Regions from separate parts of the Brevibacillus sp. MS2.2 genome, predicted to be linked through region 3. Evidence: riboswitches for the same ligand, from Rfam matches in the RefSeq annotation. Region 3 holds a riboswitch; each other region holds the start of a gene.
What was found. A riboswitch is a leader RNA that binds a small molecule or an ion and turns the genes downstream of it on or off. The one in region 3 is predicted to bind S-adenosylmethionine.
Positions count from the first base shown of each region.

Region 1: it holds a riboswitch for S-adenosylmethionine, as region 3 does, so the genes downstream of both, HP568_RS19495 (ABC transporter permease) here and HP568_RS09270 (aminotransferase class I/II-fold pyridoxal phosphate-dependent enzyme) in region 3, are expected to answer to the same signal.
Region 2: it holds a riboswitch for S-adenosylmethionine, as region 3 does, so the genes downstream of both, HP568_RS12735 (homocysteine synthase) here and HP568_RS09270 (aminotransferase class I/II-fold pyridoxal phosphate-dependent enzyme) in region 3, are expected to answer to the same signal.

Region 1 is NZ_JABSUZ010000023.1:3,526-7,715, forward strand. Features, by position in the region: gene HP568_RS19485 (MBL fold metallo-hydrolase) at 1-1,015, shown strand, start outside; gene HP568_RS19490 (sulfite exporter TauE/SafE family protein) at 1,047-1,838, shown strand; SAM riboswitch class I at 1,961-2,065, shown strand; gene HP568_RS19495 (ABC transporter permease) at 2,175-3,107, shown strand; gene HP568_RS19500 (ABC transporter permease) at 3,112-4,059, shown strand; gene HP568_RS19505 (ABC transporter ATP-binding protein) at 4,073-4,190, shown strand, end outside.
Region 2 is NZ_JABSUZ010000011.1:99,316-103,505, reverse strand. Features, by position in the region: gene HP568_RS12755 (hypothetical protein) at 1-582, opposite strand, end outside; gene HP568_RS12750 (YqzG/YhdC family protein) at 650-1,024, shown strand; gene HP568_RS12745 (SCO family protein) at 1,021-1,647, opposite strand; gene HP568_RS12740 (rhodanese-like domain-containing protein) at 1,729-2,040, opposite strand; SAM riboswitch class I at 2,352-2,458, shown strand; gene HP568_RS12735 (homocysteine synthase) at 2,549-3,853, shown strand; gene HP568_RS12730 (ArsR/SmtB family transcription factor) at 4,007-4,190, shown strand, end outside.
Region 3 is NZ_JABSUZ010000008.1:34,772-38,961, forward strand. Features, by position in the region: gene HP568_RS09265 (trans-sulfuration enzyme family protein) at 1-467, opposite strand, end outside; gene HP568_RS09270 (aminotransferase class I/II-fold pyridoxal phosphate-dependent enzyme) at 464-1,627, opposite strand; SAM riboswitch class I at 1,722-1,841, opposite strand; gene HP568_RS09275 (pyridoxamine 5'-phosphate oxidase family protein) at 1,916-2,374, opposite strand; gene HP568_RS09280 (DUF5665 domain-containing protein) at 2,543-2,854, shown strand; gene HP568_RS09285 (hypothetical protein) at 2,864-4,190, opposite strand, start outside.

The DNA of each region.
Region 1 (4,190 bases), on a different contig from region 3:
TGCAGATCGGCCCATCGGGATCTTCACGGGGGATTTCGTCTTTGTCGGCGATATCGGCAGACCGGACTTGCTCGAAAAAGCGGCGGGAATAAAGGGTACGTCCGAATCAGGTGCAAGAGCCATGTTCCAGTCCCTCCAAAAATTCAAGCAACTGCCGGATTACATGCAGGTATGGCCAGCGCATGGCGCAGGAAGTGCTTGCGGGAAAGCACTGGGGGCCGTGCCGTCTTCTACCGTTGGTTATGAAAAGCTCTTTAACTGGGCGATGTTACACTCTAATGAAGAGGAATTCGTTCAGGCACTCCTGGATGGACAACCAGAACCACCAACGTATTTTGCAGTAATGAAACGCGTGAATAAGGAAGGCCCTGCCTTGCTCAACGAACTCCCTGTTGTTCAAGAGTTCAACTCGCTTGAAGCGGTAAAGGAAACGCTGGAAAACGGACAGATTGTCGATACACGTCCTTTCCAGAATTTTGCGAACGGGCATTTGGCGGGAACACTTCACATTCCTTATAACAAGTCATTTGCCAACTGGGCGGGCTGGATCGTCGATTACGATCGCCCGGTTCATATCCTGGCCATCCCAGATGAGCTGGATGAGATTTTGCAAGCCTTGCATTCCGTAGGGATTGATCATGTCACAGGTTTTATCGACAGCGGCAAGCTACTGGAAAGTGAAGTGTCTTCACTCGAGACAATCAAAGAGGTAACACCGTTGGAGATTGCCGAACAAGTGAAAAAGGGAGAGGTTCACGTAGTAGATGTACGTAATCTGGCTGAGTGGAAGGAAGGGCACATTCCAGATGCACAGCACATCATGCTCGGTACGCTCGCTATGCGGCTGGAGGAAATTCCTCACGATAAGCCGCTTCTCGTACAGTGCCGTTCCGGTGCCAGATCCGCTATTGGAGCAAGCATTCTTCAGGCAAATGGTTTCAAGGATGTCATGAATTTGAGCGGCGGAATCTTGAAATGGCAAATAGACGGCTTGGCAGTTGTAGAACGAGGATAAAACGAAGTGAGGTGTTGCAAAGGGTGAGCGTATGACTATCGACCTTGTGATCACACTGTTTGTTATCGGTTTCGCGGGATCATTTATCTCTGGTCTCGTCGGAATCGGGGGCTCCATCATCAAGTATCCGATGCTTCTGTACATTCCGCCCGCGCTTGGATTCGTTGCTTACACAGCTCACGAGGTATCCGGAATAAGTGCAGTCCAAGTATTTTTTGCCACCCTAGCTGCTGTTTGGACTCTGCGCAAAGATAAGCTTATTCATTACCAACTCGTACTGTACATGGGAAGTTCAATTATTGTCGGGAGCTTGCTTGGGGGATATGGAGGAAAATATCTTTCGGCAGAAGCCATCAATATCGTTTACGCCATCCTGGCCACCCTTGCTGTAATCTTGATGTTCCTGCCAAAAAAGCGAATGGACGAGCGAGAACAGACAGAGGTTATCTTTCATAAACCAACAGCTGTATTATCCGCTTTGATTGTCGGAGGCGCCTCAGGAATTGTCGGGGCAGCTGGCGCTTTTATTTTGGTTCCCATCATGTTGATCATCCTTAAGATTCCGACAAGGGTTACAATAGCTTCATCTCTTGCCATTACCTTTCTTTCTTCCATCGGTTCGACGGTAGGGAAAGGGATGGCGGGGGACATATTGCTGTGGCCATCCGTAATCATGGTAATCGCCAGTATCATGGCAGCGCCGCTCGGTACGATGGTCAGCAAACGTTTGGACACACGGATTCTCCAAACGATTCTTGCCTTGTTAATCCTAGCCACCACGATTAAGATTTGGGCTGACATCCTCCTATTCAAACGTGTGTGAAGATTTACTTTTTTCATAAATAAAATAAAGAAAAATCAATTGTCATTGAACAGCATTGACATATCCGAGTAAAATGATAAGATAAAAAAGAATTTTACGATGAAACAAAATTTCATAGAACATTCTTATCGAGAGTGGTGGAGGGACTGGCCCGATGAAACCCGGCAACCTTGGTCTGATTGACCTTACGGTGCTAATTCCTGCGGAGTTATTCTGCGAGATGAGAAGGTGGGAACCGTGCAATTACCCCTCTTCTTTTCGGAGAGGGGTTTTCTGTATTTATAATTCGTAGTATTCCAATCTATTTACTTTATATTATGCAAAGGAGGAAACAATGTGCTTCATTATGCGGTCAAGCGTGGCTTTCTCATGATTGCTACGCTGTGGATTATTGTCACGGTGACGTTTGTGACCATGCACCTGATTCCGGGTGACCCGTTCGCGTCTGACGCCAAAATGCTTCCAGAAGAAGTGGTAAAGAACATGCGGGCGGAGTACAACCTGGATCAGCCAATCACGGTACAGTACCTGCTCTATCTGAAAGGTTTGCTACAGTTTGACTTGGGGCCATCTATCCAGTCCAAGACGAGGGATGTGAACACTTTGATAGCAGAGGGATTTCCCGCCTCGGCTGTTCTGGGACTCCAGTCGTTTATTGTCGCGCTGGCAGGTGGAATCACACTGGGAATCGTAGCGGCACTCTATCACAATCGAACGCTGGATTTCTTGTCTATGTTTGCAGCCATCATCGGGATCTCCGTCCCCAGCTTTATTCTGGCGCCACTGTTGATTAAGTACTTGGCGGTCAAATGGGAGCTTCTTCCTGTTGCTGCGTGGGGGAGCTGGGAACACTCGATTCTTCCAACACTTGCGCTCGCTATCGGTCCGCTTGCCATTATCGCCCGTTTCGTACGAGCCAGCATGCTTGAGGTTTGGCAACAGGAATACATAAGCACGGCGGAGGCGAAAGGGCTTGGCACCTTTTCCATTGTCATTAGACACGGGATGCGCAATGCCATGCTGCCGGTTCTTACCTTTATCGGTCCACTGTTTGCCAACCTGATGACCGGAACCTTTGTGGTAGAAAAGATTTTCGCCATTCCCGGGCTCGGCAAATACTTCGTGGAAAGCATTTTTAACCGCGATTACCCCGTTATTTTGGGAACAACCGTGTTTTACAGCTTTGTGCTCATTTTTACTTTGTACATCATCGACCTGCTGTATCGGGTGATTGACCCGCGCATCAGATTGACGAGTGGAGGGAAGTAACGACATGGCCAATCAGGCAACACAACTAGACTCCCTGTTTCGACCAGTAGACCGAAACCGACTATCCGAAGGAATTCGTGAACGTCCCAGTCTTGGGTACTGGCAGGAGGTATTGCAGCGAGTATTCCACAACAAGCTGGCCATGCTCGGGTTTTTCCTGCTCGCAACAGTGGTGACTCTCTCGATCATCGGACCGATGCTCGTACCCCATAGCCCGCATGAACAGTCATTGACGAAGGGTAATCTTCCGCTGTCGGGCGAGCACTGGTTTGGAACGGATGACTTGGGTCGGGACATGTGGGCACGTACCTGGGTAGGTGGTCAAATCTCTTTGTTTATTGGTGTGGCGGCAGCTGCCATTGACCTAGTGATCGGCGTAATCATCGGCGGGATATCCGGTTACATGGCAGGGAGGAACAAGCTGGGAGACCGTGTGGACAACATCCTGATGCGGTTAGCTGAAATTCTATACAGCATTCCGTATCTGCTAGTGGTAATCCTGCTGATGGTGGTTCTGGAGCCTGGTCTCACAACGATCATTATTGCCCTTTCACTAACCGGCTGGGTCGGCATGGCGCGCCTGGTCAGAGGGCAAATCATGCAGATCAAGCGTCAGGAGTTTGTACTGGCCGCAGAAAAGCTGGGTACCTCGCATGCCAAAATCATCATCAAGCATCTGCTGCCAAATACGATCGGCGTCATCATCGTCAACCTGACTTTTACGATCCCGCACGCGATTTTCGCCGAATCGTTTCTCAGCTTTCTTGGGCTGGGTGTGCAGGCGCCAACCGCTAGCTGGGGAACCATGGCCAACGACGCGCTGGCTGTTATGCTGAGCGGACAGTGGTGGCGGCTGTTTTTTCCGGGATTCATGATTTCGCTTACCATGTTCGCGTGCAATGCACTCGGGGACGGTTTGCAGGACGCACTGGACCCGCGGATCAGGAAATGAGGAGGAGTACATCGTGAAACCATTGTTGGAAGTAGATCAGCTGCGCGTCTCCTTTCGCACGTACGGAGGAGAGGTGCAGGCAGTAAGAGGGGTTTCCTTTTCTGTGAAGGAGGGAGAGACGCTGGCGATTG
Region 2 (4,190 bases), on a different contig from region 3:
TACTCGCAGTTTCAAATCAATCTCCAACGGCTGATCTGATTGATTCCGTACCAGGATCAGACTTGTATACGGATACCCGGCACAATTTTTGGTACAGTCTTGTCTGCTGTATACGAGGGCGAGATCAATAGGCTTCTCGTTGTCCATCTTTGCCTCTTTCCACCGGTCTTTTGCTTTTTGTACGACGGTGACGTACTCCGCTTTTTTCAAAAAGGGGCCCATCCCTAAAAAGGCAGCAGCAAAAAAGCTAAACATACCAAAGGCTGTGCATAAAAAAACGAGGTTCATTTTCCAAAACTGTTTTCTCATCGTGATCAAAAAGACAATATACATCAGGATACAAACAAACACCAACAGGATACAAAAGTATAAAAATAACTCCAAGTCGGACTCCGTGGGTAACACCGGAATACCATACTTCATTTGCCAATGTACATTCGCGGCGAAGCAGCCTCCGTAAATCAATACGGCTGAAGCAATCGTGAGTCCCCATTTTTTCCAAAAAGGAGGCTTTTGGAAAATGGCGGCAAGAACCCCCACCAAAACAGGAACGCCAAATAAGGGGATGAGCAAGTAATGCATCGAAAACCTCCCGCACTTCATTGTCATTATTTTCTACGAATGATATTCCGAAAAGTCTTCAAAATACATGGAAAACCATTTCAAAAAGGAGAGGGATCAGCAAGTGCAAACCGCTCGTCGCTTATTTCGCCATCGGAACATGATGCCCCTTCTCTCCACCTTACTTTTCCTGCTCCTCTTTCAGCCGTTCCCTGCCTATGCCCAGCCTCCCTATGCAAAATGGGGCAGGCTCGCGATGCAGGAAACGATGAAGCGATATCCAAACGCTCAAATTGTGGACTACCTGCATGTCGGACGAAAACCAAAAACGCCCACCACGTCGGAAGAGACGTTTAAGCTCTTGCTTCAAGAAGGCAATCGCAGGTGGGCGTTACTCATTCATATTGAATTCGTGAATCAGACAGAAGATGTCGTAAACATCTCCTATGAGGAGACTCACTAGTCAGCGAGCTGTTCCATCTCTTTCATCATGACTTCCATATCCATGTCGGCTGCCATCCCGTACGCGCGGCGCATGTTTCCATCTCCATCAACAAGGAACATGCGAGCCGTATGAGCATAAGATCCATCTGGCTGCTTCATGACCATCAGACCAAAGTCCTTCGTCACTTTTTCTACAGCCTGAGCGTCCCCGCGCAGGAACTTCCAGCCACTCTGATCTGCCTTGAACTTGGCTGCATACTCCTGCAAGACTTCCGGCGTATCATTATCAGGGTCAAAGGAGATAGAGATAAATTCTACTTTGTCTCCGAACAGTCCCTTTTCCTTCAACTGATCTTGCAGCTTGGCCATGTTGTACGTAGTCGCCGGACAAATATCCGGGCACTTGGTAAACATAAACTCCACCAGCCGTACCTTGCCAGCACTTTGATTAAACGTATAGGTTGTTCCGTCACTGTTGTCCAAGGTGAAGTCCGCGATGGGCTTCAACACTTCGATCTTCTCTTCTGTCATGTACTTATAACCAAATACTCCGACGATAGCCAAAAGGATAATACCAGCTAACACAGGAAACCAATGTTTTTTTATCGCAGATTCCTGCTGCAATTGTGTTCCTTCACTCACGGGTTGCTTCCTCCCTGCTTGTCCCATGCGAGATGCCTCCTGTTTACACACGGGAGGCATTCACACTGTTTCTATCTCTTCTTACTGTTCCACTTCACCTGGCCATGCGAGCATGCCGCCAACCATATTCGCCACGTCATATCCTTGTTCACTCAAATACGCTGTAGCATTATGGCTTCTGGCACCACTACGGCAAACCATCACAATCGGAATGTTCTTATCCAGCTCATCGATACGGTGCGGCAAAAAGCCGAGTGGGATCAGCTTTGCCTCTTTAATGTGACCTGCATTCCACTCATCGACTTCACGTACATCAATGACTTGCAGTTCCTCTTTGGCTTCCAGCTTTTCCAACAGCTCTTGTGGTGTCATTTCCTTTACTCCATGGCTCATCGCTATTTATCCTCCTATATGTACGATCAGATCAGTTGTAACCACCTCCATGATATCACACGCTTTTTTACTTTTCTAACGCGAAGAGCACTTGGCTTCACTATGCATCCATGCTCCCTATTTTCTACCATTATCTCCTATTTCACTGCGGCAGTAGCATCACGGGATGTGAACAGCTTGAGGCAAAAGCGTTACAAATTAATGGCATGAGTGAAAGCCTTCCATACACATATACACAAAAACCTCCCTGATAACTTACGATTATGCGTTGACAGCGAGGTTTTATTTTCATACAATTACGACAACAACTTTTCTCATCAAGAGCGGTGGAGGGACAGGCCCTACGAAACCCGGCAACCAGCAGACTAGCTGCATGGTGCTAATTCCTGCAGAATCCAGTGATTCTGAGAGATGAACACAAGCCCGTGCATGATCGGAGCCTTCTTCTTCTCAGGAGAATGCTCCGTTTTTTATTAGCCGATTTCCCATAGTAAAAGGAGAGATGGACATGTCCGATCAACAACAATGGAAGCCAGAAACACTTGCGGTCCACGGTGGGCAGGAGGTTGACCCTGTAACAGGCTCACGTGCTGTTCCGATCTATCAGACGACCTCCTATGTTTTCCGTGATACGGAGCATGCAGCCAATCTGTTTGGCTTAAAAGAGTTTGGGAACATCTATACACGTATCATGAATCCGACCCAGGATGTGTTTGAAAAGCGTGTTGCCCTGCTCGAAGGCGGAGTTGGTGCACTCGCGACTGCATCCGGGCAGGCTGCTATTACATTCGCCATCTTAAATATTGCGCATGCAGGAGACGAGATCGTCGCTTCCAGCAGCCTCTACGGCGGTACCTACAATCTGTTCGCCCACACTCTTCCCCGCCTCGGTATCAAGGTTCATTTTGCTGATCAATCCAATCCGGAAAATTTCCGTACCTATATCAATGAAAAGACAAAAGCCGTGTTTTGCGAGACGATTGGCAATCCGCGCATTGATGTCGCTGATATCGAGGCCATCGCCCATATTGCCCACGAAAATGGCGTACCTTTGATCGTGGACAACACCTTCGCGACTCCAATTTTATGCCGTCCTTTTGAGCACGGGGCCGATATTGTCGTGCACTCCACCACCAAATTCATCGGCGGACACGGAACAGCAATTGGCGGTATCATCATAGACTCTGGAAAATTCGACTGGAACAACGGAAAATTCCCAGGTCTGACTACACCTGACCCAAGCTACCATGGAGTTGTCTATACAGAGGCAGTCGGTCCACTCGCCTATATTATCAAGGCGCGCGTCCAGCTCCAGCGCGATATCGGAGCGGCAGTCGCCCCGATCAATTCCTTCTTGTTCCTGCAAGGATTAGAAACCCTGCATCTGCGCATCGAGCGACATAGCCAGAACGCCCTGGCAGTAGCCCAATTCCTCGCCAATCACTCTGCCGTAGAGTGGGTGAGTTATCCGGGGCTGGAGTCTGACTCCCAGCATGAATTGGCACAAAAATATTTGCCAAAAGGTGCTGGCGCGATCCTGACCTTTGGAATTCGTGGTGGCGTTGAGGCAGGAAAAACATTGATCGAATCAGTGAAGCTGTTCTCCCATCTCGCAAATGTCGGGGACTCCAAGTCACTCATCATTCATCCAGCTAGCACAACGCATCAGCAGATGACGGAAGAAGAGCAAGCAGCAGCCGGAGTGACTCCGGGACTTATTCGCCTCTCAGTCGGCACAGAATCGATCGACGATATCCTCTCTGATCTGGAGCAAGCACTGCAGCGTGCGTTTCAATTATCTACGGTAGGTTAACCATACTTTTAGAAGAAGGAAGAACCATGATCTCTTTGGATAGAGATTTGTGATTCTTCTTTTCTTTTTCTATTTTCATTCGAAAAATATTGAATTTCAAATTCGTTATTTATAAAATACATAATTATGTACAAATTTTGGAAGGATGATCACATGAAAATTTTGAACATTGGCAGTGAACGAACGACCTATCGGGTTGAGATCTCGTATTCTCCTTTATTCGAAGCTGCCTTGGGAATCGCTGCCGCTACCTACGATCAATTGCATCACACGATGGAACACCCTCCTGCCTACTGGCGTCAACTGTTGGACGAGCTATCACCCTCTGTACAGCAAG
Region 3 (4,190 bases):
ACTGCTGCAATGTCTGTCACCTTTAAGGTGGGATTGGAGGGACTCTCCAGGTATACCCCTTTCGTTGCCGGTGTAATGGCCGCACGAACAGCTTCTGTATCTGTTGCATCCACGAACGTAACGGAGATGCCCATTCTTGACAATACCTTTGTCAAAAACCGAAACGTGCCACCGTAAACATCCTCCGCCACTACAACATGGTCTCCAGCTGAAAACAACATGAACACGCTGGAAATGGCAGCCATGCCAGATGAGAACGCGAAACCGCGTGCGCCTCCCTCCAGAGACGCAATGGCTTCCTCCAAAGCCTGCCTGGTCGGATTGCCTGATCTGGCATAATCAAATGTACCTGGCTGATCAATATCAGCCTGATGAAACGTGGAAGCCTGATAAATCGGAACCGACGACGCACCTGTGAACGGGTCAATGCAAGTCGAACCGTGGAGGAGCTTGGTTGCAAAATTCATCGTACACTCCCCCCTACGACCAAACTAGCATTCAATGCCTGAAACAAATCGGCTACGACATCATCTGGATGCTCGATGCCAACCGACAGTCGCAACAATCGATCACAAACACCGACATGCTCTCGTACTTCTTGCGGGATATCGGCGTGAGTCTGCGTCGCCGGATACGTACACAATGACTCGACGCCACCCAGACTTTCGGCAAAGGACACGATTTGCAGATTTTGCAGGAACAATCCCACCTGCTCTGCATCACGTACACGGAACGATACCATCCCACTATGCCCAGTCGCTTGATTCACCTGGATCTCATGCCCCGGATGCTCGGGCAAACCTGGATAAAACACCTCCGCAACTGCTGGATGCTCACGCAGCTTTTCCGCTACGATCAAGGCATTGGATTGATGGCGCTCCATCCGCAAAGCCAATGTTTTCATCCCGCGAACGAGCAGCCAACAATCTTGTGGTCCGAGCACAGCACCGATTGAATTGTGCAAAAACCGGATTTTTTCCGACAACTCTTCCCCTTTTGTGACGATGAGTCCAGCCAGCACGTCGTTATGTCCTGCCAAATACTTGGTTGCACTATGTAGGACGATATCTGCGCCAAGCTCTAGTGGGCGTTGACAATACGGGGTTAAGAATGTGTTGTCTACAATCGTCAGGAGCCCGTGCTGCTTCGCCAATTGCGTTACAGCTCGAATATCGGTAATCTGCATGAGTGGATTGGTTGGTGTCTCAACAAAGATAGCCTTTGTATTTGGAAGAAGCGCATTTTTGAGTGCACCAATGTCACGCAAATCCACGTATGAAAACGTCAGACCGTAGCGAGAGAGCACTTGCTCGAACAATCGATAGGTTCCCCCGTACAGATCGAGTGAAACGATCAGATGATCCCCTTGGGAAAACAAGCCCATGACAGTATGAACAGCAGCCATTCCTGAGGCGCAAGCGAATCCTGCATCCCCTGATTCCGCTTCAGCGATAGTCTCCTCCAATATGGTGCGAGTAGGATTAGCTGTGCGCGTATAATCATATCCAGTGCTCTGGCCCAAGGCAGGATGGCGATAAGCCGTTGCATAGTAAACAGGAAAGCTCACCGCCCCTGTTTTTTCGTCTCTGCCTACTCCCGCCTGAATCAACTTTGTTTCCAATTTCATGTCTGTTTCTCTCCCTCCAATAGTGTACGAGGGCATCAAAAAAGCCCTCTTTCCTCTGAAAGAAGGCTTTGTTTACGTCACCGTAAGCAAATCCTTCTCATCTTTCAGAGTTTGATAACTCTGCAGGAATTAGCACCATTATCTCCCTGTTAACATACAGGTGATTGGTTGCCGGGCATCATCGGGCCAGTCCCTCCGCCGCTCTGGATAAGAAGATTGCTATTCAATTCGATTGAACCTAATACTAATGGATCGGCAGGATTCTTGTCAACAATTTATTTCCACCTGTTAATTTGCATCTTTCAAGGCGGTCATAACTTGATTGTCCAGCTTCGCTGCCGCGTTTTTGTCATACGTCTTTTCATATTGTGGTTCTACGGAAATACGGGAACCATAAAACATAATATCACGAACGGCCTCAATTTTGATTTCTGCCATGGCCAGCTTGAGCGGAACACCTTCCAGTCGGTCTGTTTTGACGGTAGCACGACCATTAATGGCAAAAGATGAGCCGGCACCGATTAAATGCAGGACAACTTGCGGTTCCTTCGCAATATTAGCCAAAATACGTGAGCGATTATCCACGGCAAAACGAATCGTATCGGCGCTGACAGCATACGTCCAGGACAAGGAGCTGAGCGATGGTGCCCCTGACTCATGATCTACTGTGCCCAAGGTAACAAAACGCTCCTTTTGCAAGAGCTGGAATAAATCTTCGGAAAGAGATTGGGAAACAGTTTCAGCCATTTCAAAGCCTCCTAACAAACGTTTTGTACGTTCATTTTACCCTTCGCCTAGCGGATAGGCAAACGTTTCCTCTCCACCTTGATTCTGGTTGTCTTTTTCCCTAGACTGGTAGGTAACGATACCGAATGATGGAAGGGGATGGACAGCTTGTCGCCTACAGACCGCCTCATGCAGCAAATTGACCAAGTTCTTGAAGAGCTTCAGGAAGTTCGGAAGGTAAATGAGCGGATGCATAAAATTGCAATGTTCCTGGAAGATATTCGACTAGCAGATGTGATCCAAAATTACACAGCCCCACGCAAGCTGCTCTGGATCAATTTCCTCGCAGGTCTTGCCCGGGGTCTGGGATTGACGATTGGTACTGCTATCGTTTTGGCTTTCCTCGGTTCCCTCTTGACGCAATTTCTATCAATCCCCATTCTAGGGGATTACATCAGACAATTGGTGGAGTACGTCGAGACTTACAAGCAGCGACCTTAACGTTAGAGACTAGTCTCTGTCGTCGTCATGATCTTCGTCGTCATCGTCCTGGTCATTATCGTCATCATGATGTTTGTCGTGCTTTTTCCAATAGCCATACGCGTTGCCATTGGGATGCTTATCTTTCTGCTTCCCTTTTTCTTTTTTCTTTTTGTCATCATCGTCGTCTTCATCCTCGTCTGTTGGCTTCACAGGCTCGACAATGACTTTTGTGCTTAATGCAACGTCAGCTTTCTTAACCAGCTTATCATCTTCATACAATGCGAATTGAATCGATTTGGCGCTAAAGGAACGATTCTTGTAAGACAACGTCAAAGAAAACTCACCTTTGTCATTCGGTTCAATTTCTTTTTTCTGACCGTCTGGAGCGATCACAAACAATTCAGTATCGTCCTTTTTATTCCAGCCGCTTACTGTCCCCTTCACCTGGATGGACTTGGCGGCAGGATTGTTTACAGCAGTTGCCTTGATGGCATATTCGGTCGCTTGATCCTTGTCAGGAGCGTTAACAATTTCTACCTGAACGGATTCGGAATCAACCTTCTTGCCATCCTCGTAAACCTCGATCAAGGCTTTTTGATCTTTTGCTGCTTGTACATCCTTCACTGAAACCGTAAAGCTGCCTACGCCATCCCACAGCTTCTTCACGCTTGCGTCTTTTTTCACGCCATTATAGGTGACAGTTACTTTGTCTGCCCCCTGCTTGACAATTCCTTTTACTTTTAATTCCTTTTTCTTCGCATCCAATACAGACATCGTATGGATGATCATTTCCTTATCTTCTTCTGCTTTTGGAACGATCTTTACCTTTTCGCTATCGACCAGCTTGCTGCCTTCATAGGCACTCACGGTTACATACGGCTCATAGGATGCATCAGGAGCTTCAAAGCTGACTGTGAAAGAGTGCTCGTCGGTTGGAACGACTTCAATGATATCGGAATTCGGCTTTTTCACAACCACCTTGGTGACATCGGAAGTCACAATCCCCTTTATGTACACCTTGTTATTTTCAGTCTTGGCATTTACGCTCACAATTTCTTCATCGTTGTCTGTCAGGCGCACTTCCAGCCAAATATCGCTGTAGTACTCGTTGTAGATACGCTCCCACTCCGCTTTGTTTTCTTCCATAAACGTTTGGAGCTTCGTATTCAAGTTGATTTCTTCTACAATGATGTACAAGTGATCCGCTTGATTTTTCAAGAGCATGTTCAGTGTGGTTGGATCATTTTGGGCAAGTTCTTTCAGATTGTAGCGTGTAACTTGCTTACCCTCGTCGTTCATGACTACCTTTGTGGCACTTGGACTTGCAATCGAGCTTGCATCGGCAAAAATTGGC